2 regions of the Nocardioides sp. P5_E3 genome follow, and region 2 is predicted to be linked to the other one. Evidence: predicted binding sites of a transcription regulator. Region 2 holds the regulator's gene; the other holds the start of a gene.
The links. Region 2 encodes LexA, which represses DNA repair genes until DNA is damaged. Its sites were predicted from a motif close to TCGAACANNTGTTCGA; they were not measured.
Positions count from the first base shown of each region.

Region 1 (11,125 bases), on a different contig from region 2:
ATGGACCCGGCGAAGAGGAGGTCGCCGGAGAACATCAGCTCCGAGACGTCCTGCTGCGCGTACGGCGTCCGGAACGTCACCGAGCCCTGGGTGTGGCCCGGCGTGTGGTCGACCACGAACCGCAGCCCCGCGAGCTCGAGCTCGGCGAGGTCGGACAGCTCGCGCACGTCGTCGGGCTCGGCCCACGAGTAGTCGCCCCCGAGGAGCATCTGGGTGGTCTCCGGGCTCATCCCGGCCATCGGGTCGGACAGCAGGTGCCGGTCGGACGGGTGGATCCACGCCGTCGCGTCGTAGGTGCCCGCCACGGGGGCGACGCACCACATGTGGTCGACGTGGCCGTGCGTGACCAGCACGCTGACCGGCTTGAGCCGGTGCTCCCGGACGACCTGGTCGACACCGGCTATGGAGTCCTTGCCGGGATCGATGACCACGCACTCCGACCCGGGACCCGTCGCCACGACGTAGCAGTTGGTACCCCAGGGTCCGGCGGGGAAGCCGGCGATGAACACGGGCGTCAGTCCTTGCTGGTCGTCGACCGGCGTCCGGCCGGTGGTCTGCTTGTCGGTGGGAAGCCTACCGAGGGCAGTCCGGGCCATGACTACGATGGGCGACCATGAGCTCCGACAAGCAGTCCCGAGACGACTCGGCACAGGGTGATCAGCCCTGGGGCCGGGTGGCCGAGGACGGCACCGTCTATGTCCGAACCGCCGATGGCGAGCGTCCTGTGGGGTCCTACGAGGCCGGCACCTCCGAGGAGGCGCTGGAGTTCTTCACCAAGCGCTACGAGGAGCTCGAGGGGAAGGTCCACCTGCTCGAGCAGCGGGTGGCCTCGGGGCGACTGGCGCCCGAGGAGGCGACGTCGTCGGTCAAGGCGCTGCGCGAGCAGGTCGGCGACGCCCACGCGGTCGGTGACCTCGTCTCCCTCGCCGCCCGCCTCGACGCGTTGGCCCCGGTGATCGCCGTCCAGCGCTCGGCCCGCAAGGAGGAGCGGGCGCAGAAGAGCGCCGAGTCCAAGGCGGCGAAGGAGAAGCTCGTCGCCGAGGCCGAGCGGCTCGCCGACAGCACCGACTGGCGCAACGGCGCCAACCGGCTCCGTGAGCTGCTGGCGACGTGGAAGGAGCTCCCCCGGCTCGACCGGGCCACCGACGACGCCCTGTGGCGCCGCTTCTCCACCGCGCGGACGACGTACACCCGACACCGCAAGGCGCACTTCGCCGAGGAGCACGAGCGCCGCGACTCCGCGCGCGTCGTCAAGGAGCGGCTGGCCAAGGAGGCCGAGGCGCTCTCGTCCTCGACCGAGTGGGGCCCGACCGCCGGCAAGTACCGCGACCTGATGCGGGAGTGGAAGGCCGCCGGCCCCGCGCCGCGCGAGGTCGACGACCAGCTCTGGCAGCGCTTCCGCGGCGCCCAGGACACCTTCTTCGGCGCCCGCGACGCGACCAACGCCGCGCTCGACGAGGAGTTCGCCGCCAACGCCGAGGTCAAGGACGCCATCCTCGTCGAGGCCGAGGCGCTGGTCCCCGTGACCGACCTCGAGGCCGCCAAGAAGACCTTCCGCGACCTCGCGGACCGCTGGGACGCCGCCGGCAAGGTCCCCCGTGACCGGATGAAGGAGCTCGAGGGCCGGATGCGGAAGGTCGAGCAGGCCATCCGCTCGGTCGAGGACGAGCAGTGGAGTCGCAGCGACCCGGAGAAGTCCGCGCGCGCCGACGACATGATCGGCAAGCTCGAGTCCGGCATCGCCGAGACCCAGGCCAAGCTCGACAAGGCGTCCGCCGCCGGCGACGACCGGCGCGTGAAGGACCTCGAGTCCGAGCTCGCCAACAAGCAGGCGTTCCTCGACATGGCCCGGCGGGCCGCGGCCGACTTCAGCTGATCGGGCACTTCGTGCCCTGTCCTGAGTACTGAGCGGGCACTTCGTCGCGCAACACGGGCACGAAGTGCCCGGTCACCGTCCCTGACGGGCACGAAGTGCCCGATCGGCTTGTTTGACAGGGACCGAAGTGCCCGCTCGACCTCAGGCGGTGACGCGGTAGGCGTCGAACACGCCCGGCACGGCGCGTACGGCGCGGAGCACGCCGTCGAGGTGGGCCGCGTCGGCCATCTCGAAGGAGAAGCGGCTCTTGGCCACCCGGTCGCGGGTGGTGGAGAGCGTCGCGCTGAGGATGTTCACGTGGGCGTCGGAGAGCGCCATCGTGATGTCGGAGAGCAGCCGGGCGCGGTCGAGGGCCTCGACCTGGATGTTCACCAGGAACGTCGACTGCGACGTGGGCGCCCACTCGACCTCGAGCACTCGCTCCGGCTGCCCGAGCAGGCTGGAGGCGTTGGTGCAGTCCTTGCGGTGCACCGACACTCCCCCGCCCTTGGTGACGAACCCCAGGATCGGGTCGGGGGGCACCGGGGTGCAGCACTTGGCGAGCTTGACCCAGAGGTCGTCGACGCCCTTGACGATGACGCCGGAGTCGGTCGGGCCACGCTTGGTGGCGGTCCGTGACCGGCCGGTGATGGTGACGCCCTCGGAGAGGTCCTCCTGGGCTCCATCGTCGCCGCCGTGCAGGTCGATGACGCGTCGTACGACGGCCTGCGCACTGAGGTTGCCCTCGCCGACCGCGGCGTAGAGGGCGGAGACGTCGGCGTGGTGGAAGTGCTCGGCGACGAGCGCCAGCACGTCGTGGGTCATCAGCCGTGTGAGGGGTAGGCCCTCCTTGCGCATGAGCTTGGCGATCTGGTCCTTGCCGCGCTCGATCGCCTCCTCGCGGCGCTCCTTGGTGAACCACTGGCGGATCTTGGAGCGGGCGCGCGGGGACTGCACGAAGTTGAGCCAGTCACGCGACGGGCCTGACGTCGGCGACTTGGAGGTGAAGACCTCGACGACGTCGCCGTTGTCGAGGGTCGACTCCAGCGGCACGAGGCGGCCGTTGACCCGCGAGCCGATCGTGTGGTGGCCGACCTCGGTGTGCACGGCGTAGGCGAAGTCGACCGGGGTCGCGCCCGACGGCAGCGGGATCACGTCGCCACGCGGGGTGAAGACGTAGACCTGCTGCTGGTTCATCTCGAAGCGCAGGGACTCCAGGAACTCGCCCGGGTCCTCGACCTCGCTCTGCCAGTCGAGCAGCTGCCGCAGCCAGGTGAGGTCGTCCTTGTCGCCGAGGCGGTCGGTGTCGACGCCCGCCTTGCTGTTCTCCTTGTACTTCCAGTGCGCGGCGACGCCGTACTCGGCGCGGCGGTGCTGGGCGAAGGTGCGGATCTGCACCTCGACCGGCTTGCCCGCGGGGCCGATGACCGTCGTGTGGAGCGACTGGTACATGTTGAACTTCGGCATCGCGACGTAGTCCTTGAACCGCCCCAGGACCGGGTTCCAGCGGGAGTGGATCACGCCGAGGGCGCTGTAGCAGTCGCGGTCCTCGTCGACGAGGATGCGGATGCCGACGAGGTCGTAGATGTCGGAGAAGTCGCGGCCGCCGACGATCATCTTCTGGTAGATCGAGTAGTAGTGCTTGGGCCGGCCGGTGACCTTGGCGTTGATCCGGGAGGCCTTGAGGTCCTGCTCGATCTCGGCCACGACCTCGGCGAGGAACTGGTCGCGCGACGGCGCGCGCTCGGCGACCATCCGCACGATCTCGTCGTAGATCTTGGGGTGCAGCGTCGCGAAGGCGAGGTCCTCGAGCTCCCACTTGAGGGTGTTCATGCCGAGCCGGTGGGCCAGGGGCGCGTAGATGTCGAGGGTCTCGCGGCTCGATCGCTCCTGGGAGGCGGCCGGGACGTAGCGCAGGGTGCGCATGTTGTGCAGCCGATCGGCGAGCTTGATGACCAGCACCCGGATGTCGCGCGACATCGCCACGATCATCTTGCGGATCGTCTCGGCCTGGGCCGAGTCGCCGTACTGCACCTTGTCGAGCTTCGTGACACCGTCGACGAGCACCGCGACCTCGTCGCCGAAGTCGGCACGCAGCGCGTCGAGGGTGTACGCCGTGTCCTCGACCGTGTCGTGGAGCAGCGCCGCGACCAGCGTCGGCTCGGTCATGCCGATGTCTGCGAGGATCGTCGTGACGGCGAGCGGGTGGGTGATGTAGGGGTCGCCGCTCTTGCGCATCTGGCCGGTGTGCCACTTGTCGGCGACCGCGTAGGCGCGCTCGAGGAGGGCCAGGTCGGCCTTCGCGTGGTTGGCGCGCACGGCCCGGAACAGGGGCTCGAGGACCGGGTTGGACGACGGCGGGCGGGTGCCGACCCGGGCGAGGCGAGCACGCATGCCCCGAGCGGTGAGGGGCGCCTTGGCGTCCTGCGCGGGTGCCTCCTCCTCTGCCATTGGCCCAGTCTAGTGAGGAGTCGGGCACCGCCGCGCGGGGACCGGGGTGGATCCGGTCAGATCGTGAGCAGCGTGGCGATCGGGAGGTCGCCGGTGACCGACCGCGGCTCGAGGAACGACAGCTCCATCAGCACGGCGGCGCCGGTCGCGACGCCGCCGCAGGCCTCGATGAGCTGCCGCGTCGCGACTGCTGTGCCGCCGGTCGCCAGCACGTCGTCGACCATCAGGACGCGCTCCCCCGGCGCGATCGCGTCCTGGTGCACCTCGAGCGTCGCCTCGCCGTACTCCAGGGAGTACGACACCGCGTGCGCGGCGCGCGGCAGCTTGCCGGCCTTGCGCACGGGCACGAAGCCGATGCCGAGGGCGAGCGCCACCGGCGCGGCGAGGATGAACCCGCGCGCCTCCATGCCGACGACCTTGTCGACGACCACGGTGCCGTGGTCGTCACGGCCGGCGGCGGCCAGCGCGGTGATGATCGCGGAGAACGCGTGGTGGTCGGCGAGGACGGGGGTGATGTCCTTGAACGTGACGCCCTTCTCCGGCCAGTCGGGCACGTCGACCGTCAGGCGCTGCAGCGCCTCCTGTGCCGTACGACGGTCAGGCATCGTCGCGCGCGTCGGGAGCGGGCTGCTCCAGCGGCTCGTCGACCTTGGCGATCGCGGCGCGGGCGATGTCGATCTGGGTGCCGGGCGCGATCTCGAGGCGGGCGCGGTCGTCGGCGAGCGAGACCACGGTGCCGTAGATGCCGGACGACATCATCACGCGCTGGCCGACCTCGATGCTCTGCTGGAGACGGACGACGTCCTTCTGCCGGCGCTGCTGGGGGCGCACCACCATGAACCAGAAGAGGGCCAGGATGGCCACCAGGGGCAGGAGTGCAGCAAGGTCGTTCACGGTCGGGGCTCTCCTCGAGGGGTCGGGTGCGGGAGCGCGTGGAGTCTACGCGGGTGCCCCGACCGGCCTCACACGTCGTCGAAGAGGGTCGAGTCGACGGTCGGGAGCGGCGGCGGCGTCAGGCCGAGGTGGTGCCACGCCGCCGGCGTCGCCACCCGCCCGCGGGGCGTGCGCGCGAGCATCCCCATCCGGACCAGGAACGGTTCGGCGACCTCCTCGACCGTCTCGCGCTCCTCGCCGACCGCGACGGCCAGGGTGGAGACGCCCACCGGTCCCCCGCCGAAGCGTCGGCACAGCACGTCGAGCACGGCGCGGTCCAGCCGGTCGAGGCCGGACTCGTCGACCTCGAACAGGTCGAGCGCGGCCTGGGCGACCGGCAGGCTCAGCACGCCGTCGGCGCGCACCTGGGCGTAGTCGCGGACCCGGCGCAGCAGGCGGTTGGCGATGCGGGGGGTGCCGCGCGAGCGCGAGGCGATCTCGCTGGAGCCCTCGGAGGTGAGGTGCACGCCGAGCAGTCCGGCGGAGCGGTGCACGATCCGGTCGAGCTCGTGGGGCTCGTAGAACTCGAGGTGGGCGGTGAAGCCGAACCGGTCGCGCAGCGGGCCGGGCAGGAGGCCGGCGCGGGTGGTGGCGCCAACGAGGGTGAAGGGCGGGATCTCCAGCGGGATGGCGGTCGCTCCCGGCCCCTTGCCGATGATGACGTCGACCCGGAAGTCCTCCATCGCCATGTAGAGCATCTCCTCGGCCGGCCGTGACATCCGGTGGATCTCGTCGACGAAGAGGACGTCGCCGTCGTTGAGGCCCGACAGGATCGCGGCGAGGTCACCGGCGTGGGTGATCGCCGGGCCGCTCGTGAGCCGCAGCGGCGTGCTCATCTCGGCGGCGATGATCATCGCGAGCGTGGTCTTGCCGAGCCCGGGCGGACCGGAGAGCAGCACGTGGTCGGGCGCCCGGCCCCGGCGGCGGGCCGCCTCGAGGACCAGCCCCAGCTGGTCGCGCACGCGCGCCTGCCCGACGACCTCGTCGAGCGTCTTGGGGCGGAGCGCCGCCTCGACCGCGCGGTCGTCGCCGTCGGCCTCGGCGTCGGTCAGCCGCTGCAGGTGGCCCAGCTCGGCCTCGGTCAGCTCGACGTCGTCAGTGTCCTCGTCGGTGTCGTCCCAGTTCATCGTCGTACCCGTCTCACGCCTTGCTCAGCGCGCGGAGGGCGGCGCGCAGCAGGGCGCCGACGTCGGGGGCGTCGCCGGCGTCGGGGGCGACGGCCTCGACCGCCTTCTCCGACTCCTTGGCCGACCAGCCCAGCCCGATGAGGCCCTGCTGCACCTGGTCGCGCCAGGCGTCGGCGGCCGAGGGGGCAGCCGCGGCCGGGTGGTGCACGCCCACCGGCGGGCCGATGCGGTCCTTGAGCTCGAGGATGATGCGCTGGGCACCCTTCTGCCCGATCCCCGGGACCCGGGTCAGCGCCTTGACGTCCTCGGTCGTGATGGCACGGCGCACGTCGTCGGGGCTCATCACCGCGACGATCGCCTGCGCGACCTTGGGGCCGACGCCGGACGCGGTCTGGACGATCTCGAAGACCTGCTTCTCGTCCTCGTCGAGGAAGCCGAAGATCGTCAGGCTGTCCTCGCGCACGACCATGCTGGTGGGCAGCGTCGCGGGCCTGCCGACACGGAGCGTGGCGAGGGTGCCGGGCGTGCACATCAGCTCGAGGCCGACGCCGCCGACCTCGAGGACGGCGCTGGACAGGGTGACGGCGGCGACCTCGCCGCGGACGAAGGCGATCATCGGGTCCTCATCGGGGTCTGCTTCTGCGGGGCGCGGGCCTGTGCCCGGGCCTGGGCCGCGGCGGCCTCGAGCCGCGTGTGCGCCGAGCCGCGCCAGACGTGGGTGATGGCCAGCGCGAGCGCGTCGGCGGCGTCGGCGGGCTTGGGGAGCTCGGACAACCGCAGGATGCGGACGACCATCGCCCCCACCTGGGCCTTGTCGGCGCGCCCGTTGCCGGACACGGCGGCCTTCACCTCGCTCGGGGTGTGCATGGCGATCGGCAGCCCGCGTCGCGCTGCGACGACGAGCGCGATGCCGCTGGCCTGGGCGGTGCCCATGATGGTGCTGGAGTCGGAGCGGGCGAAGACCCGCTCGACCGCGACCGCGTCGGGCCGGTGCTCCTCGATCCAGGCGTCGAGGCCCTTCTCGATCGTGACCAGCCGCTCGGCGATCGGGAGCGTCGAGCTCGTGCGCACCACGCCGGCGTCGACCATCGTGAGGGGCCGGCCGACGCTGCCGTCGACCACGCCGACGCCACACCGGGTCAGGCCGGGGTCGATGCCGAGCACGCGCACGCGCACACCCCTTCCGCCGTCGATCTCGTCCGAACATGTGTTCGTGCGATCACGCTAACCCGCGACGGCCGCGCGACGTCGTACGACACGCGGCGCGTGCCGGTCCCGGCACGGCCCCGGAGGCGCCTCAGGCGTCGGCGGTCTCGAGCTCGGCCATCACGTCGGCGGGGATGTCGACGTTGGTGAAGACGTCCTGGACGTCGTCGAGGTCCTCGAGCGCGTCGACGAGGTGGAGCACCTTGCCGGCGCCGGCGGCGTCGACCGGGATCTCCAGGCTCGGCACGAACTCCACGTCGGCTGAGTCGTAGTCGATGCCGGAGTCCTGCAGGGCGGTGCGGACCGCGACGACGTCGGTGGCCTCGCTCTGCACCTGGAACGCCTCGTCGAGGTCGTTGACCTCCTCGGCGCCGGCGTCGAGGGTCGCCTCGAGGACGTCGTCCTCGGTGACCTCACGGACCGTGCCGTCGTGGTCCTGCGACTTGGGCACGACCACGATCCCCTTGCGGGTGAACAGGCGCGAGACCGAGCCCGGGTCGGCCATGGTGCCGCCGTTGCGGGTGACCGCCGTGCGGACCTCCATCGCGGCACGGTTGGTGTTGTCGGTGAGGCACTCGACGAGGATCGCGACGCCCTGCGGGCCGTAGACCTCGTAGGAGATCGACTTGTAGTCGACGCCGCCCGACTCCGCACCCGAGCCCCGCTTGAGCGCGGAGTCGATGTTCTTGTTGGGGACCGAGCTCTTCTTCGCCTTCTGGATGGCGTCGTAGAGCGTCGGGTTGCCGGCCGGGTCGCCGCCGCCCTGCTTCGCCGCGACCTCGATGTTCTTGATCAGCTTGGCGAAGAGCTTGCCGCGCTTGGCGTCGATCGCGGCCTTCTTGTGCTTGGTCGTTGCCCACTTGGAGTGGCCTGACATGAGTCCCTCTATCCGTCGCTTCGTCTGTACGTCGTCAGGCCGAGCGCACCAGGTCCACGAACATGCCGTGCACCCGGCCGTCGCTGCCGACCTCGGGATGGAACGAGGTCGCCATCAGGGGGCCTTGACGGACCGCGACGATCCTACCCGCGGCGGGCCCGTCCTCCACCCGGGCCAGCACCTCGACGTCGTCGTCGATCGCCTCGACCCACGGCGCGCGGATGAAGACCGCTCGCACCGGGTCGGCCAGTCCGTCCACGTGGAGGTCTTCCTCGAAGGAGTCGACCTGGCGGCCGAAGGCGTTGCGGCGCACCGTGATGTGCAGGCCGCCGACGGTCTCCTGCCCCGCCGCGCCGTCCTCGATCCGGTCGGCGAGCAGGATCATCCCCGCGCACGTCCCGAAGGCGGGCAGCCCACCGCGTACGGCGTCGCGCAGCGGCTCGAGCAGGTCGAAGATCCTGGCGAGCTTGACCATCGTCGTGGACTCGCCGCCCGGGAGGACGAGGCCGTCGCACGCGGCGAGCTCGGCGGGACGGCGTACGGAGATCGGGTCCGCGCCCAGCGCCCGCAGGACGGCGAGGTGCTCGCGCACGTCGCCCTGCAGCGCGAGCACACCGATGGTCGGATTCACGAACGCCGATCCTAGGACCGTCGGGTCGCCGTAGGCTCACGCCCCATGAGTCTCCCCCGTCCGGCCTTGCTGGGCGCCGCGCTCCTCGCCCTGTCGCTCGCCGCCGGCAGCACCTCCGCGGGCACCGCCGGTGCCGTCGCCGGGTCCGTCGACGCGACCTCCGGTCGCCCCGCGCCCGGCGCCCGTGCGGTCGAGGGATGGCCCGTCGCGACGCCCTCCCGACTCGGCCTGCGCAAGAAGGCCGCCCAGCGCGGTGCGGCCGAGGCCCGGCGACTCGACTCCACCTGCTTCGCGGTCCTGCGCAAGGGCAAGCTCGTCGGCGAGTGGAGCTGGAAGCTGCCCCGCGAGGAACCCCGCGAGGTCTTCTCGATCACGAAGTCGGTCACGAGCACCCTGGTCGGCATCGCGGTCCGCGACGGCGACCTGCGCCTCGACGACCCGGTCTCGACCTACGTGCCGCAGTGGCGCGGCACCGCGTCGGAGTCGGTGACGGTGCGCAACCTGCTCTCCAACGACAGCGGCCGCTTCTGGTCGCTCGAGACGGACTACTCCGGGCTGCTCGCCGCCCGGAGCCGCACGAAGTACGCCGTCTCGCTCCCGCAGCAGTACGCCCCCGGCAGCGCCTGGGCCTACAACAACGCCGCGATCCAGGTCCTCGAGCCGGTGCTGAACAAGGCGACCGGGATGCCCGTCGCGAGGTTCGCCCGGGAGCGCCTGTTCGAGCCGCTCGGCATGACCCGGTCGTCGTTCATCACCGACCGTGCGGACGACGCCGCGGTCTTCTACGGCCTCCGCACGACGTGCCTCGACATCGCCAAGCTCGGTCGGCTCTACCTCGACGGCGGGACGGTCCGCGGGAAGGCGGGCGGCAAGCGCATCCTCGACGCGGCCTACGTCAGGCACGCGGTCGGGCGTTCCTCGACGGTCCACAACGCGGCCTACGGCTACCTGTGGTGGCTCAACCGGCCCGGTGCCCTGCGCGGCGCGACCGACCCGGTCGACGCCCAGGGGCAGCCGCTGAACCCGGTGACCGGGCAGCTCGCCCCGTCGGCGCCCGTCGACGTCTTCGCCGCGCTCGGCTTCGGCGGGCAGGTGCTGCTCGTCGACCCGTCGACGCGCACGATGGTCGTCCGCCTCGGCCTGCCCGCCCAGCCGGGCGAGGAGGCGTACGGCTTCACCAACGCCGCCCGCGTGCTGACCCGCGCCCTTCGCTGACGCGTGACGCCGTGCCGCCCGGTGCGGCACACTCGGCGGATGGTCGGGGCGTGGGAGCACCTGCCGGCGGCACGGGTCCCGGCGCCGCTCGCCCCGCACGTCCTGGCGATGTACGGCTACTCCGCCGAGGGCCTCGCCCCCGGCGTCCACCGGGGACTCCCGTCCGCCGGGCTCACCCTCGTGCTGAGCCTGGAGCGTCCGCTGCGCACCGCACCCACCGCCGAGGCGTGGGACGCCGGCGTGCGCGACTCGCAGTGGGTGAGCCTCGGCGGGCTGCACACCCGCGCGGCGATGGTGGAGCAGCCCGGTCGGTGGACCGGGGTGCAGCTGACCCTCCACCCGGTGGGCGTGCGGCGCCTGCTCGGCGTCCCTGCCTCCGACTTCCCGGTCGGCAGCTGGGACGCGCGCGACCTGGTCGGCGACGAGGTCGACCGGGTGGTCGAGGAGCTGCACGCGGCGGCCGACTGGCCCGGGAGGTACGCCGCGGTGAGCCGATTCCTGCTGCGCCTGGCCGCCCGCACGGACCGCGCCGCCTCCCCCCAGGGACCGTCGCCCGAGGTCGAGGAGGCGTGGCGCCTGCTCACCGGCCCGAGCCCCCGAGCGGTCGCCGAGGTCGCCGACGCCGTGGGCTACAGCCGTCGGCGGCTGACCCAGCTGCTCACGGCCGAGACGGGCCACGGACCCAAGACCGTGCAGCGCCTGGCCCGCTTCGACACCGCGCGCCGCGAGGTGGTCGCCGCGGCGTCCGCGGGCGCGTCACTGGCGCAGGTGGCCGCCCGCACGGGCTACTACGACCAGTCGCACCTGGTGCGCGACTTCCGCGAGTTCGC
Region 1 covers NZ_JBFUMR010000008.1:33,722-44,846, reverse strand. Annotated here, with positions in the region: gene ACXJKB_RS06770 (MBL fold metallo-hydrolase) at 1-596, opposite strand, end outside; gene ACXJKB_RS06765 (DUF349 domain-containing protein) at 614-1,876, shown strand; gene ACXJKB_RS06760 (RelA/SpoT family protein) at 2,018-4,306, opposite strand; gene ACXJKB_RS06755 (adenine phosphoribosyltransferase) at 4,363-4,911, opposite strand; gene yajC (preprotein translocase subunit YajC) at 4,904-5,200, opposite strand; gene ruvB (Holliday junction branch migration DNA helicase RuvB) at 5,269-6,366, opposite strand; gene ruvA (Holliday junction branch migration protein RuvA) at 6,380-6,982, opposite strand; gene ruvC (crossover junction endodeoxyribonuclease RuvC) at 6,979-7,536, opposite strand; gene ACXJKB_RS06730 (YebC/PmpR family DNA-binding transcriptional regulator) at 7,664-8,449, opposite strand; gene pdxT (pyridoxal 5'-phosphate synthase glutaminase subunit PdxT) at 8,484-9,080, opposite strand; gene ACXJKB_RS06720 (serine hydrolase domain-containing protein) at 9,126-10,295, shown strand; gene ACXJKB_RS06715 (helix-turn-helix domain-containing protein) at 10,335-11,125, shown strand, end outside.
Region 1: ruvC (crossover junction endodeoxyribonuclease RuvC) is a predicted target of LexA. The motif match lies at 7,566-7,581, and genes of this name have one in related genera.

Region 2 (11,125 bases):
ACGAGCTGACCGCGCGCGTCACCCAGGCGGCGACCGACGAGCTCGGGGTGTCCGACATCGAGCGGGCCGCTCGCCGCGCCATGCGCTGGACCGACGGTGACGGCGACCCGGCGGGCGACCTCGAGGACGCTGCGCAGCAGCTCGCCGAGGCGATCGAGGCGACCCCTCCCGGCCGCATCGACCAGGTGTCGGTCCAGCTCTCCGACGCCCTCGTGCTCGTGCGGGACGCGGCGCGCGGGTGCCTGTCGGCGTTCCCGCGCGAGTCCGGGGGCGAGGGAGAGGCCGACGCCGGCCGCACCCAGGCCAAGGGCATGGTGCAGGAGGTCTTCGTCAACGCCGAGCGGATGGCGGCCGGCTCCCAGGCTGACGTGCTGTGGTTGGGCGAGGCCCGCGACCGCTTCCCGGCCCGCCTCCACGTCGCGCCCCTGCAGGTGTGGGGCCCGATGCGCGACAAGCTGCTCACCGACAAGACCGTCGTGTTCACCAGCGCGACGCTGATGCTCGGCGGCGAGTTCGGCGCCGTCGCCACCTCGCTCGGCCTCAAGCCCACCGAGCGGGTCGGCCACCAGGTGGCCACCACCGATGCCGACGACGCGCTGCCGTGGAAGGGCATCGACGTCGGCTCGCCCTTCGACTACGGCCAGCAGTCGATCCTCTACGTCGCCCGCCACCTCCCGCAGCCCGGCCGCGACGGCCTCGGCCCTGCGCAGCTCGACGAGATCTGCGACCTCGTCGACGCCCTCGACGGCCGCACGCTCGGACTGTTCTCGTCCCGGCGCGCCGCGGAGACCGCGGCCGAGGCCGTGCGGACGCGCCTGCCCCACCTGACCACGCTCGCGCAGGGCGACGCCCAGCTGCCCGAGCTCGCCAAGCAGTTCGTCGAGGACCCCCACACCTGTCTCTTCGGCACGCTCTCGCTGTGGCAGGGCCTCGACGTCCCGGGCGACACCTGCCAGCTGGTGATCATCGACCGGATCCCGTTCCCGCGGCCCGACGACCCGCTGATGTCCGCGCGCCAGAAGGCCGCCGACCAGGCGGGCGGCAACGGCTTCATGCAGGTCGCCGCCACCCACGCCGCGCTCCTGCTCGCGCAGGGTGCGGGCCGCCTCATCCGCACGACCTCCGACCGCGGCATCGTCGCCGTGCTCGACCCGCGCCTCGAGACCGCGCGCTACGGCCGCTTCCTCAAGGCGTCACTGCCGCCGATGTGGTCGACCACCGACCCGGCGCTCGCGCGGCAGGCGCTCAAGCGGTTGGGGCAGTCCTAGCCAGCCGACTCAGGCCAGCGGCTCGTAGCCGAAGACCTGGTAGTCGCGTCGGTACATCGTGGCCACCAGCGCCCGGAGCTCGTCGGAGGCCTGCCGGTCGCGGCCGCCGGGGGCGGTCTGGTTCTTCGGCGCCGACGGCACGGCGGGCGCGCCGATGCGCTCGCACACCTCGGCGAAGTCGCGGTCGAACGTCTCCAGCCGGCCGACGAAGTCGACCCGGTTGAGGTCGATCATCCGGCTCTGCAGGGTCAGGTGCTGGTCGGTGCCCGGCACGGCGGACAGGTCCTGCACGGCGGTCCAGCGGGCGAACTCCTCGACCACCTGCATCCGCTCGTGGGTTGCGGGGTCGAAGTCGTAGTAGTTGTTGTCGACGACCTTGTCGTGCCACGCGGAGACGAAGCGGTCCAGCGGGTCGCGCACGAAGGCGAAGGTGAAGTAGTCGGCGAAGCTGGCCACGGGGTAGCGGACCCGCATCGCGTGGTCGACGTCCATGCTCACGCCGTGCGTCTCGCAGTGGTGGCGGATGGTGCGCGTCGCGACCTTGGCCACGCGGTACCAGACGAACCGGTGGCTGTGGCTGATGGTGAGGTTGTACGCCAACGGGCTGAGCCACGCGGACGCCTCGCCTGCAGCGGCCAGACGGTCCACCTCGGCCTGTGCGTCCGGGGTCAGCCGGCGCCGGTTGCCCGGACGGGTGCGGAAGAGCTCCGGTGAGGGAGCGTCGGGGCCGGCGGCAGACATCGCCGCGAGGCTACACGGACCGCGCCCTCCCACTCACCCGAACGGGATGCGCCCCCGCAACGACTCCGGGTCGGGCACGGGGGTCTCGGTGGTCTCCTCGATCAGCGCGCGTGCCTTGTCGACGCTGTCCCACACGTTCCACAGCAGCACGCCGCGGACCTGCCCCGACTTCAGGTAGTAGACGACGCCGGTGCCGACCTCGCCGTCCTTCCAGTCCTCCACCATGTCGAGCCGGCTGCTGGTCTCGCCGACCGCCTCGTAGCCGTAGTCGAGGATGTCGGACCAGAAGAAGGGCGTGTAGTCGTACGTCTCGTCGGCGCCGGCCATCACCTTGCCGGCGTGCTCGCCCGACTTCTCGGCGTGGTCGACGTGCTCGACGCGACGGCGCCCGAGGAGGGCGTCGGGGTAGGACGCGACGTCGCCCGCGGCGTACACGTCCGCGTCGCTCGTGCGCAGGTGCTCGTCCACGACGACGCCGTTGTCGACCTCGAGGCCGGCGGCCTCGGCGAGCCCGGTGCGCGGGAGGACGCCGACGCCGATGACGGCTGCGTCGGCGGTGATGGAGGTGCCGTCGCCGAGGCGGATCCGGACGCCGCCGTCGTCCTCCTCGCCACCCTCGACCGAGCCGTGCACGACGGTCACGCCGCGGTCGGCAAAGGCCTTGGTCAGGGTGGCGGCGAGGGCGCGGGGGAACATCTGCTCCTGCACGTCCTCGAGGTCCAGCACGAGGGTGACCTGGACACCGTTCTGCACGAGGGCGGAGGTGATCTCCGAGCCGATGTAGCCACCGCCGATGACCGCGACGTGGCTGCCCTCGGTCGCGACGGCGCGCAGCCGCTGGTAGTCGGCGGCGGTGCGGTAGTAGATGACCCGCGGGCCGGGGTCGACGGAGAGCACGCGGGGCTCGGCGCCGGTGGCGAGCAGCAGCTTGCCGTAGCCGACGCTGCTGCCGTCGGCGAGGCGTACGACGTGGGCGCCGGGGTCGATCCCGGTCACCGTGGTGTCGGTGACCAGGTCGACAGCGTCGTCCTCGTCGAGGTCGCCGGCGAGGGAGGATCCCTCGAGGGTCTCGTCGTCCTTGAGCCAGAGGTCCTTGGTCAGGACGGGCCGGTAGACCGGCTTGTCGGGCTCGGAGCCCAGGACCGCGATGCGCCCGGCCCCGTCCTGCGAACGGATGCCCTTCACGGCGCTCGCCGCAGCGACCCCCGCACCGACGATGACGTAGTCATAGGACTGCTCCACGTTGCTCATGCCGCCATCGTGCACCCTCGCTGGTCGGGGTGTCCCTCGCCGGTCGATCAGAGGCTGCGGAGCACCGCCGTCACGACACCGAGGATCGTCGCGTTGTCGCCCGGGATCGGGTCGTAGGCGTCGTTGTGGGGGAGCAGCCACACGTGGCCGTCCTTGCGCTGGAACGTCTTGACGGTCGCCTCGCCCTCGATCATCGCCGCGACGATCTGGCCGTTGGTGGCGGTCTGCTCCTGACGGATGACGACGTAGTCGCCGTTGCAGATCGCCGCGTCGACCATCGAGTCACCGGAGACCTCGAGGAGGAAGAGGGTGCCCTCGCCGACGAGCTGCTTGGGCAGCGGGAACACGTCGGTGACCTGCTCCTCGGCGAGGATCGGGCCACCGGCGGCGATGCGGCCGACGACCGGGACGTTGGTGGCGACGGGGTTGGCGTCGCCGATGCCGGTCTCGTCGTACGACGGCTCCTCCGAGCTCGACATGCTGCGCCGCGCAGCCATCACCTCGGGCAGGAACACCTCGAGGGCGCGCGGGCGGTTGGGGTCGCGCTTGAGGAAGCCCTTGCCCTCGAGCACGCGGAGCTGGTGGGCGACGCTGGACGACGAGGTGAGGCCGACGGCCTGGCCGATCTCACGCATCGAGGGCGGGTAGCCCTTGGTCTCGATCGAGTCCTTGATCGTGGCGAGCACCCGCTGCTGGCGCGGGGTCAGACCGGTGGCGTCCGGGGGGCCGTCGGGCATCTCGATGACGTTCTTGTCGTCCTGCTTGGCCATGCGTCCTCCACTAGCGTCGACCCCTCCGTCCGCGGCTGGACAGGGAGGATCAGGTGCGCCCACCGTAGACCTCGGAACGCCGCAGGATCAAACACCTGTTCGAAGCCGCGTGTCGCTAGTGTCCGGGCATGTCGACCAGCCAGCTGACCGGCCCGCCGTCCTCCTGCGTCGTGACGGGTGGAGCCCGTGGGATCGGGCGCGGGATCGCGGAGCTCCTGGTCGCTCGCGGGCACCACGTCGTCATCGGCGACGTCGACGGCTGGGCGGCGGCCGCGACGGCGGCGGAGATCGGCGCCGTCGCCGGCCTCGCCCAGGACGTACGCGATCCTGACGCCCACCGCCTCGTGGCGGAGGAGGCCGCGCGACACGGCGTGCTGACCGCGTGGTTCAACAACGCGGGGGTCGGTGACGACGGCTCCCTCGTCGATCTGTCGGAGGAACAGGTGCGCCGGCTCGTCGAGGTCAACCTGCTCGGTACGACGTGGGGCACCCGCGCGGCGCTCGCGGCGTTCGGCTCGGCAGGCGGCGACGTCGTCAACATCGCCTCGCTCGCCGGCCTCGGGCCGGTTCCGGGCTACAGCATGTACGCCGCCACGAAGGCCGCCGTCGTCTCCCTCTCCACCTCCGTCAACGCCGAGGCGCCGCGCGGGGTGGGGGTCCACGCCCTGTGCCCCGACGGGGTCGACACGGCGATGCTCGCCGCCCAGGACCCGGCGGGCCTCGGGTCGCAGCTGGTCCACTCGGGTGGCCCGATCCTCGACGTCTCCGACGTCGCTGCTGCGGCTGTCGCGCTGATCGGATCCCGACGCGTCGTGCGGGCCGTGCCGGGCTGGCGCGGGGGAGTCGTCCGCGGCTCGGCGCTCGCGCCCGGGCTGATGCAGCACGCGGCCGGGCTCTTCGCGGCCCAGGGTCGGCGGGCGATGAGGCGCCGCTGAGGTCCGTTCGAACACGCCGAACATTTGTTCGACAAGGTGCTTGAACTGTTCGAACACGTGCTCTAACGTCGTACACACGTTCGATCGAACGTCTGATCGACACCCGGTGGTCACAGCCACTGTCGGTGGGTCCGACTAGACATTCGCTCGACAGAACACGACCGGCTGATCTTCCCCAGGAGGCCACCATGAGCACCCTCAGCCTTGCACCTGCTTTCACCGCCATCCCGCGTGCCCGCTCGACGGTTCGTCTGACCCGTCGCGGCCGGCTGGCGGTCTTCCTGACGTCGCTGTTCCTCGTCCTCGGCGTGGCGTTCATGCTCGCCGGCGGCGCGGTCGGCACCGGCGAGGCCGGCCAGCCGGCCCCGACCGAGATCGTCCAGGTCGCGCCGGGCGACACCCTGTGGGGGATCGCCAGCGAGATCGCCACCGACGGCGACGTCCGCTCCATGATGAGCGAGATCGAGCGGCTCAACGCCCTCGAGTCCGCCGGCCTCGCGGCCGGCCAGAAGCTCCGCGTCCCAGTCGTCTCCGACTGACGCAGAGGCCTCCATCAGCCGCTTCGACCCCGGCTGGTGGAACCAAGGGGAAGACCGAGGGGCGGGCCCAGTGGCCCGCCCCTCGGCGCATTTCCGACCACCTCGTCGATCGAGGAGGTCGCGCAGCGACCGTCACGAGATCCAGGTGCCCGGTGTGGTCGTCGGGGTGGCGCTCGGGAGGGTGGCGGCACATCGCACGCTCGTGCGCTGCCGCTCGCCGGGGTGGCGGCACATCGCGCCGATGGCGGTCGGATTCATGCCATCTGCCGCCACCATCCGCCGCCCAGCTCGTGTGGTGGCGGCACATCGCACCGGCGGCGATTGGATTCATGCCATCTGCCGCCACCATCGGCCGTTCTCCACAGTTTTGCCGTCGGGCTGGTTCCGCGGTCGCCCGGATGGGTAGTTTCAGCGTGCTGACGTTGTTCTCGGGAGGCACCTCATGCACGTACGCCGCGCACTCGCGCTGACCCTCGCGGTCCCCGTCCTGCTGGCCGGGTGCTCCGACGACCCCGAGCCGGAGCCGAAGATCCCGGAGACCACGAGCTCGTCGCCGACGCCGACTCCCACCGAGTCGGAGACGCCGCAGGCGGAGAGTCCGGAGGACTTCATCCGGCGGTGGCAGGAGGCGGCCGATGAAATGGCACGCACTGGGGAGACGGCCGCTTTTATGCGCTTGTCGAAGGGATGCCAAGCGTGCGCGACCTACGCCGACCAGGTCTCGGACGTCTATGACCAAGGCGGCAAGGTGGCATTCGGGGGGTCCGAAGTCCTTGCCGTCGAGGAAGACGCGGCCAAGCCCCCCACGTTCGTCGTCGACGTGAAGGCGACCAAGCTCCGGATCGAGGTTCCTGGCGACGCCCCGCAAGTCTTTCCGGCGGCCACGCAGCGGTATCGAATGATCCTGAAGCGCGACGCCAGCTCGTTCATGATGGCCAACTATTCGGTGATCTGATGAGAGCGCTGGCGGTGATCGTCGCCATTGCATGCTCCGTGCTGGGGGTGGCGCCCGCGCCGGCAGGTGCCTCCGCGGCGGACCCTTCGTGCGTTCAGGTCACGTGGCAAGCGATCGCATCGGACTGTGCCTGGACGTATGCCGAGTACACGGATGCATCCGGGTCGCAGGACGAGCACACCTGGGTCGTCACGATCCAGTGCGGCAACGGCGGCATCTGCGTCGAGCACGTCGAGTGCACCGAAGGCGGCCAGGAGGGCTACGTCCACGACGTCTACATGGACGGGACCGACGTGGGTGACGTCTGCGTGCCGCAGGACGCGGTCCAGCAGGTCGACCTGGCGAAGCTGATCATCCGGCAGTTCAAGCGGATCGCCTGGCCGTCGTCCAAGCTCGTGGTGCAACCGCGCGGTGGGCGCACCCTGGTGAACTTCGAGACCAACTTCTACACACCCGACCACCGGTCGATCGACCAGTCCGTCACCGTCGCCGGACAGCCGGTGGTGATCCGAGCCGTCCCCGTCTCGTACGCCTACCTGTTCGGCGACGGCGACAGCACGACGACCGCCAGCCCCGGCAGCCCGCACCCCGATCTCGAGATCACCCACGCCTACGCGCGGACCGGTGGCGTCGTCGTACGGGTCGACACGACGTATGCGGGTGAGTACCGGATCGGGCAGGGGGAGTGGACGTCGATCCCGGACACCCTGACGGTCGAGGGTGCCGGGCAGGACCTCGAGATCGTCGAGGCGCTGCCGCAGCTGGTCCTCGAGTAACCCGGGCGACAACGCGGAGCGCCAGAGTCACCAGGTGACACTGAGGCTCCGCGATCAGCGAGCGGCGCGCTTCCCGCCGACGGGGCGCGGGGGAGCGTCGTCCGAGGGCGGGGGTTGGGAGATTCCCAGCGCCCGCATCAGGCGGGCGACGAGCAGCAGGCCCGCGAAGAGGCAGGCGATCGCGCCGAGGCAGGCCAGCGCCATGAAGCTCCAGGCCGACCCGCCGGACCCGCTGCGCGCCGCCGTACCGAAGTCGATGGCGGCGTAGACGAGGTAGCCCCAGGCGACCATGCAGAGCGTGATCGCCGCGCCGAGGGCGAGGGCAGCCTTGTTGAACTTACGAGGCGACGGAGCCGCCCGGCGCGACCCTGCTCTCTTCCCCGTGGACACGGAGATCATTGTGGCCGATGTGGCCTGAGTGGGGCAGTCGAACCGGCCAAGAGAAGCTGTCGACACGCCGTCCCGAAGCTGGTGAAACGGCACTGACCTGCGGTTTTGGGGGACCCGGCAAAAACCTCGAGGGATCTCTTCCGTTCGCTTGTCAGACCTAGTGGTCGGGGCGTACGGTTACCACTACATCTAGTAGTTACACCGCTGTAGTTATCCACATCTGGTGCACAGGCCAGAGGGCGAATCCCACAGCTACAGGCTAGTTGTCCACAGGAACATCCCCAACCCACACCCTGTTGTACGGGTGTGTGAAGCGCGCCCGAGAGGAGGACCGCCATGCACTGTCCCAACTGCAAGAACGAGGACACCAAGGTCCTCGACTCCCGGGTCGCCGACGACGGCGGTTCGATCCGTCGGCGCCGTACGTGCGCTGCCTGCGACCGCCGCTTCACCACGGTCGAGAAGATGCAGCTCACGGTGCTCAAGCGCTCCGGCGCCACCGAGCCGTTCAACCGCGACAAGGCGATCGCCGGCGTCCGCAAGGCCTGCAAGGGCCGCCCGGTCACCGACGCCCAGCTCGCGTGCCTCGGCCAGGACGTCGAGGACGCCCTGCGGCTCAGCGGCCAGGCCGAGTTCGACGCCAACGAGGTCGGGCTCGCGATCCTGGCCCCGCTGCGCGCGCTCGACGAGGTGGCCTACCTCCGGTTCGCGAGCGTCTACCGCGCGTTCGAGTCGGCTGACGACTTCGACGCCGAGATCAAGATGCTGCGGCTCGAACGAGCCGCCACTGTTCAGCCCGTCCAGACGGGCTGACCCACATACGGCCCGGCAGACCGTGGGGAAGCGGTCTGCCGGGCTCACCAAGCACCCGCGAGAAGACTCGCGATGTTGAACCAACCACCACCACAGGAGATGGCATGACCGAGACGGTGAGCACCCGCGCCAAGGCGAGGGGCAAGGGCCTGAAGCTGGAGCGCGTCTTCAGCACCGAGGGCACCCACCCCTACGACGCCATCACGTGGGAGCGTCGCGACGTCGTCCAGCAGAACTGGAAGACCGGCGAGACCGTCTTCGAGCAGCGCGGCGTGGAGTTCCCCGACTTCTGGTCGGTCAACGCCTCCACCATCGTCACCACCAAGTACTTCCGCGGCGCGGTCGGCACCGACGTACGCGAGTGGAGCCTCAAGCAGCTCATCGACCGGGTCGTGAAGACCTACACCAAGGCCGGCATCGACAACGGCTACTTCGCCGGTGACGCTGACGCCGAGGTCTTCGAGCACGAGCTGACCTGGCTGCTGGTCAACCAGTACTTCTCCTTCAACTCCCCGGTGTGGTTCAACGTCGGCACCCCGTCGCCGCAGCAGGTCTCGGCCTGCTTCATCCTGAGCGTCGACGACTCGATGGACTCGATCCTCAACTGGTACAAGGAGGAGGGCTTCATCTTCAAGGGCGGCTCCGGCGCCGGCCTCAACCTCTCCCGCATCCGCTCCTCCAAGGAGCTCCTCTCCTCCGGCGGTACGGCCTCGGGTCCCGTCTCCTTCATGCGCGGTGCCGACGCGTCCGCGGGCACCATCAAGTCGGGCGGCGCCACGCGTCGTGCGGCCAAGATGGTCGTCCTCGACGTCGACCACCCGGACATCGAGGAGTTCGTGATGACGAAGGCGCGCGAGGAGGACAAGATCCGCGCCCTCCGCGACGCCGGCTTCGACATGGACCTCGGCGGCGCCGACATCACCTCCGTCCAGTACCAGAACGCCAACAACTCGGTCCGCGTCAGCGACGAGTTCATGCGTGCGGTCGAGGACGGCACCGAGTTCGGCCTGCGCTCGCGCGGCACCGGCGAGGTCATCGAGACCGTCGACGCCCGCGACCTGTTCCGCAAGATCAGCACCGCCGCGTGGGAGTGCGCCGACCCGGGCCTGCAGTACGACGACACGATCAACGACTGGCACACCAACCCCGAGACCGGCCGCATCACCGCGTCCAACCCGTGCTCGGAGTACATGTCGCTCGACAACTCCTCGTGCAACCTGGCGTCGCTCAACCTGCTGAAGTTCCTCAAGGACGACGACACCTTCGACGCCGCGCTCTTCGCGAAGGCCGTCGAGTTCATCATCACCGCGATGGACATCTCGATCTGCTTCGCCGACTTCCCGACCGAGGCGATCGGCAAGACCACCGTCGACTACCGCCAGCTCGGCATCGGCTACGCCAACCTCGGCGCGCTGCTGATGGCGATGGGCTTGGGCTACGACTCCGAGGGTGGCCGCTCGATGGCTGCCGCGCTCACGTCGCTCATGACCGGTACGTCCTACAAGCGCAGCGCCGAGCTCGCCGGGATCGTCGGCCCCTACGCCGGCTACGCCCGCAACGCCGACGCCCACAAGCGCGTGATGCGCAAGCACCAGGCGGCCAACGACGTCGTCCGCGTGCTGCACACCGAGGACGGCCGCGTGCACAAGCTGGCCTCCAAGGCCTGGGCCGACGTGATCAAGACCGGCGAGAAGAACGGCTTCCGCAACGCGCAGGCCTCGGTCCTCGCGCCCACCGGCACCATCGGCTTCATGATGGACTGCGACACCACCGGCATCGAGCCCGACTTCTCGCTGGTGAAGTTCAAGAAGCTCGTCGGCGGCGGCTCGATGCAGATCGTCAACCAGACGATCCCGCGCGCGCTGAAGAAGATGGGCTACCAGCCCGAGCAGATCGAGGCGATCGTCGCCTACATCTCCGAGCACGGCCACGTGGTCGACGCCCCGGGCCTCAAGACCGAGCACTACGAGATCTTCGACACCGCGATGGGCGCCCGCTCGCTCAAGCCGATGGGCCACGTGCGGATGATGGCGGCCGCGCAGCCGTTCCTCTCCGGCGCGATCTCCAAGACGGTCAACCTGCCCGAGGACGCCACGGTCGAGGAGATCGAGGACGTCTACCTGCAGTCCTGGAAGCTCGGCCTCAAGGCGACCGCGGTCTACCGCGACAACTGCAAGGTCGGCCAGCCGCTGTCCGACGGCGGCGGCAAGGCCAAGAAGGACGAGGCCGACAAGGCTGCCGCCTCGGCCGCGGTCGAGACCAAGGTCGTGGAGAAGGTCGTCTACGCCCCGGTCCGCAAGCGCCTGCCGAAGTCGCGCGTCTCCCGTACGACGTCGTTCACCGTCGGCGGTGCCGAGGGCTACATGACCTCCGGCGCCCACGACGACGGCCAGCTCGGCGAGGTCTTCCTCAAGCTCGGCAAGCAGGGCTCGACCCTCGCCGGCGTGATGGACGCCTTCTCGATCGCCGTGTCGATCGGCCTGCAGTACGGCGTCCCGCTGGAGACCTACGTCTCGAAGTTCACCAACCTGCGCTTCGAGCCCGCCGGCCTCACCGACGACCCCGACGTGCGGATGTCGCAGTCGATCATGGACTACATCTTCCGCCGCCTGGCCCTGGACTACCTGACCTTCGAGGACCGCTCGATGCTCGGCATCTACTCCGCCGAGGAGCGCCAGCGCCACCTC
Region 2 covers NZ_JBFUMR010000017.1:20,022-31,146, reverse strand. Annotated here, with positions in the region: gene ACXJKB_RS12410 (ATP-dependent DNA helicase) at 1-1,268, shown strand, start outside; gene ACXJKB_RS12405 (sulfotransferase family 2 domain-containing protein) at 1,278-2,009, opposite strand; gene ACXJKB_RS12400 (NAD(P)/FAD-dependent oxidoreductase) at 2,043-3,260, opposite strand; gene lexA (transcriptional repressor LexA) at 3,308-4,030, opposite strand; gene ACXJKB_RS12390 (SDR family NAD(P)-dependent oxidoreductase) at 4,159-4,965, shown strand; gene ACXJKB_RS12385 (LysM peptidoglycan-binding domain-containing protein) at 5,154-5,504, shown strand; gene ACXJKB_RS12380 (hypothetical protein) at 5,947-6,459, shown strand; gene ACXJKB_RS12375 (hypothetical protein) at 6,459-7,235, shown strand; gene ACXJKB_RS12370 (hypothetical protein) at 7,290-7,625, opposite strand; gene nrdR (transcriptional regulator NrdR) at 7,962-8,438, shown strand; gene ACXJKB_RS12360 (vitamin B12-dependent ribonucleotide reductase) at 8,543-11,125, shown strand, end outside.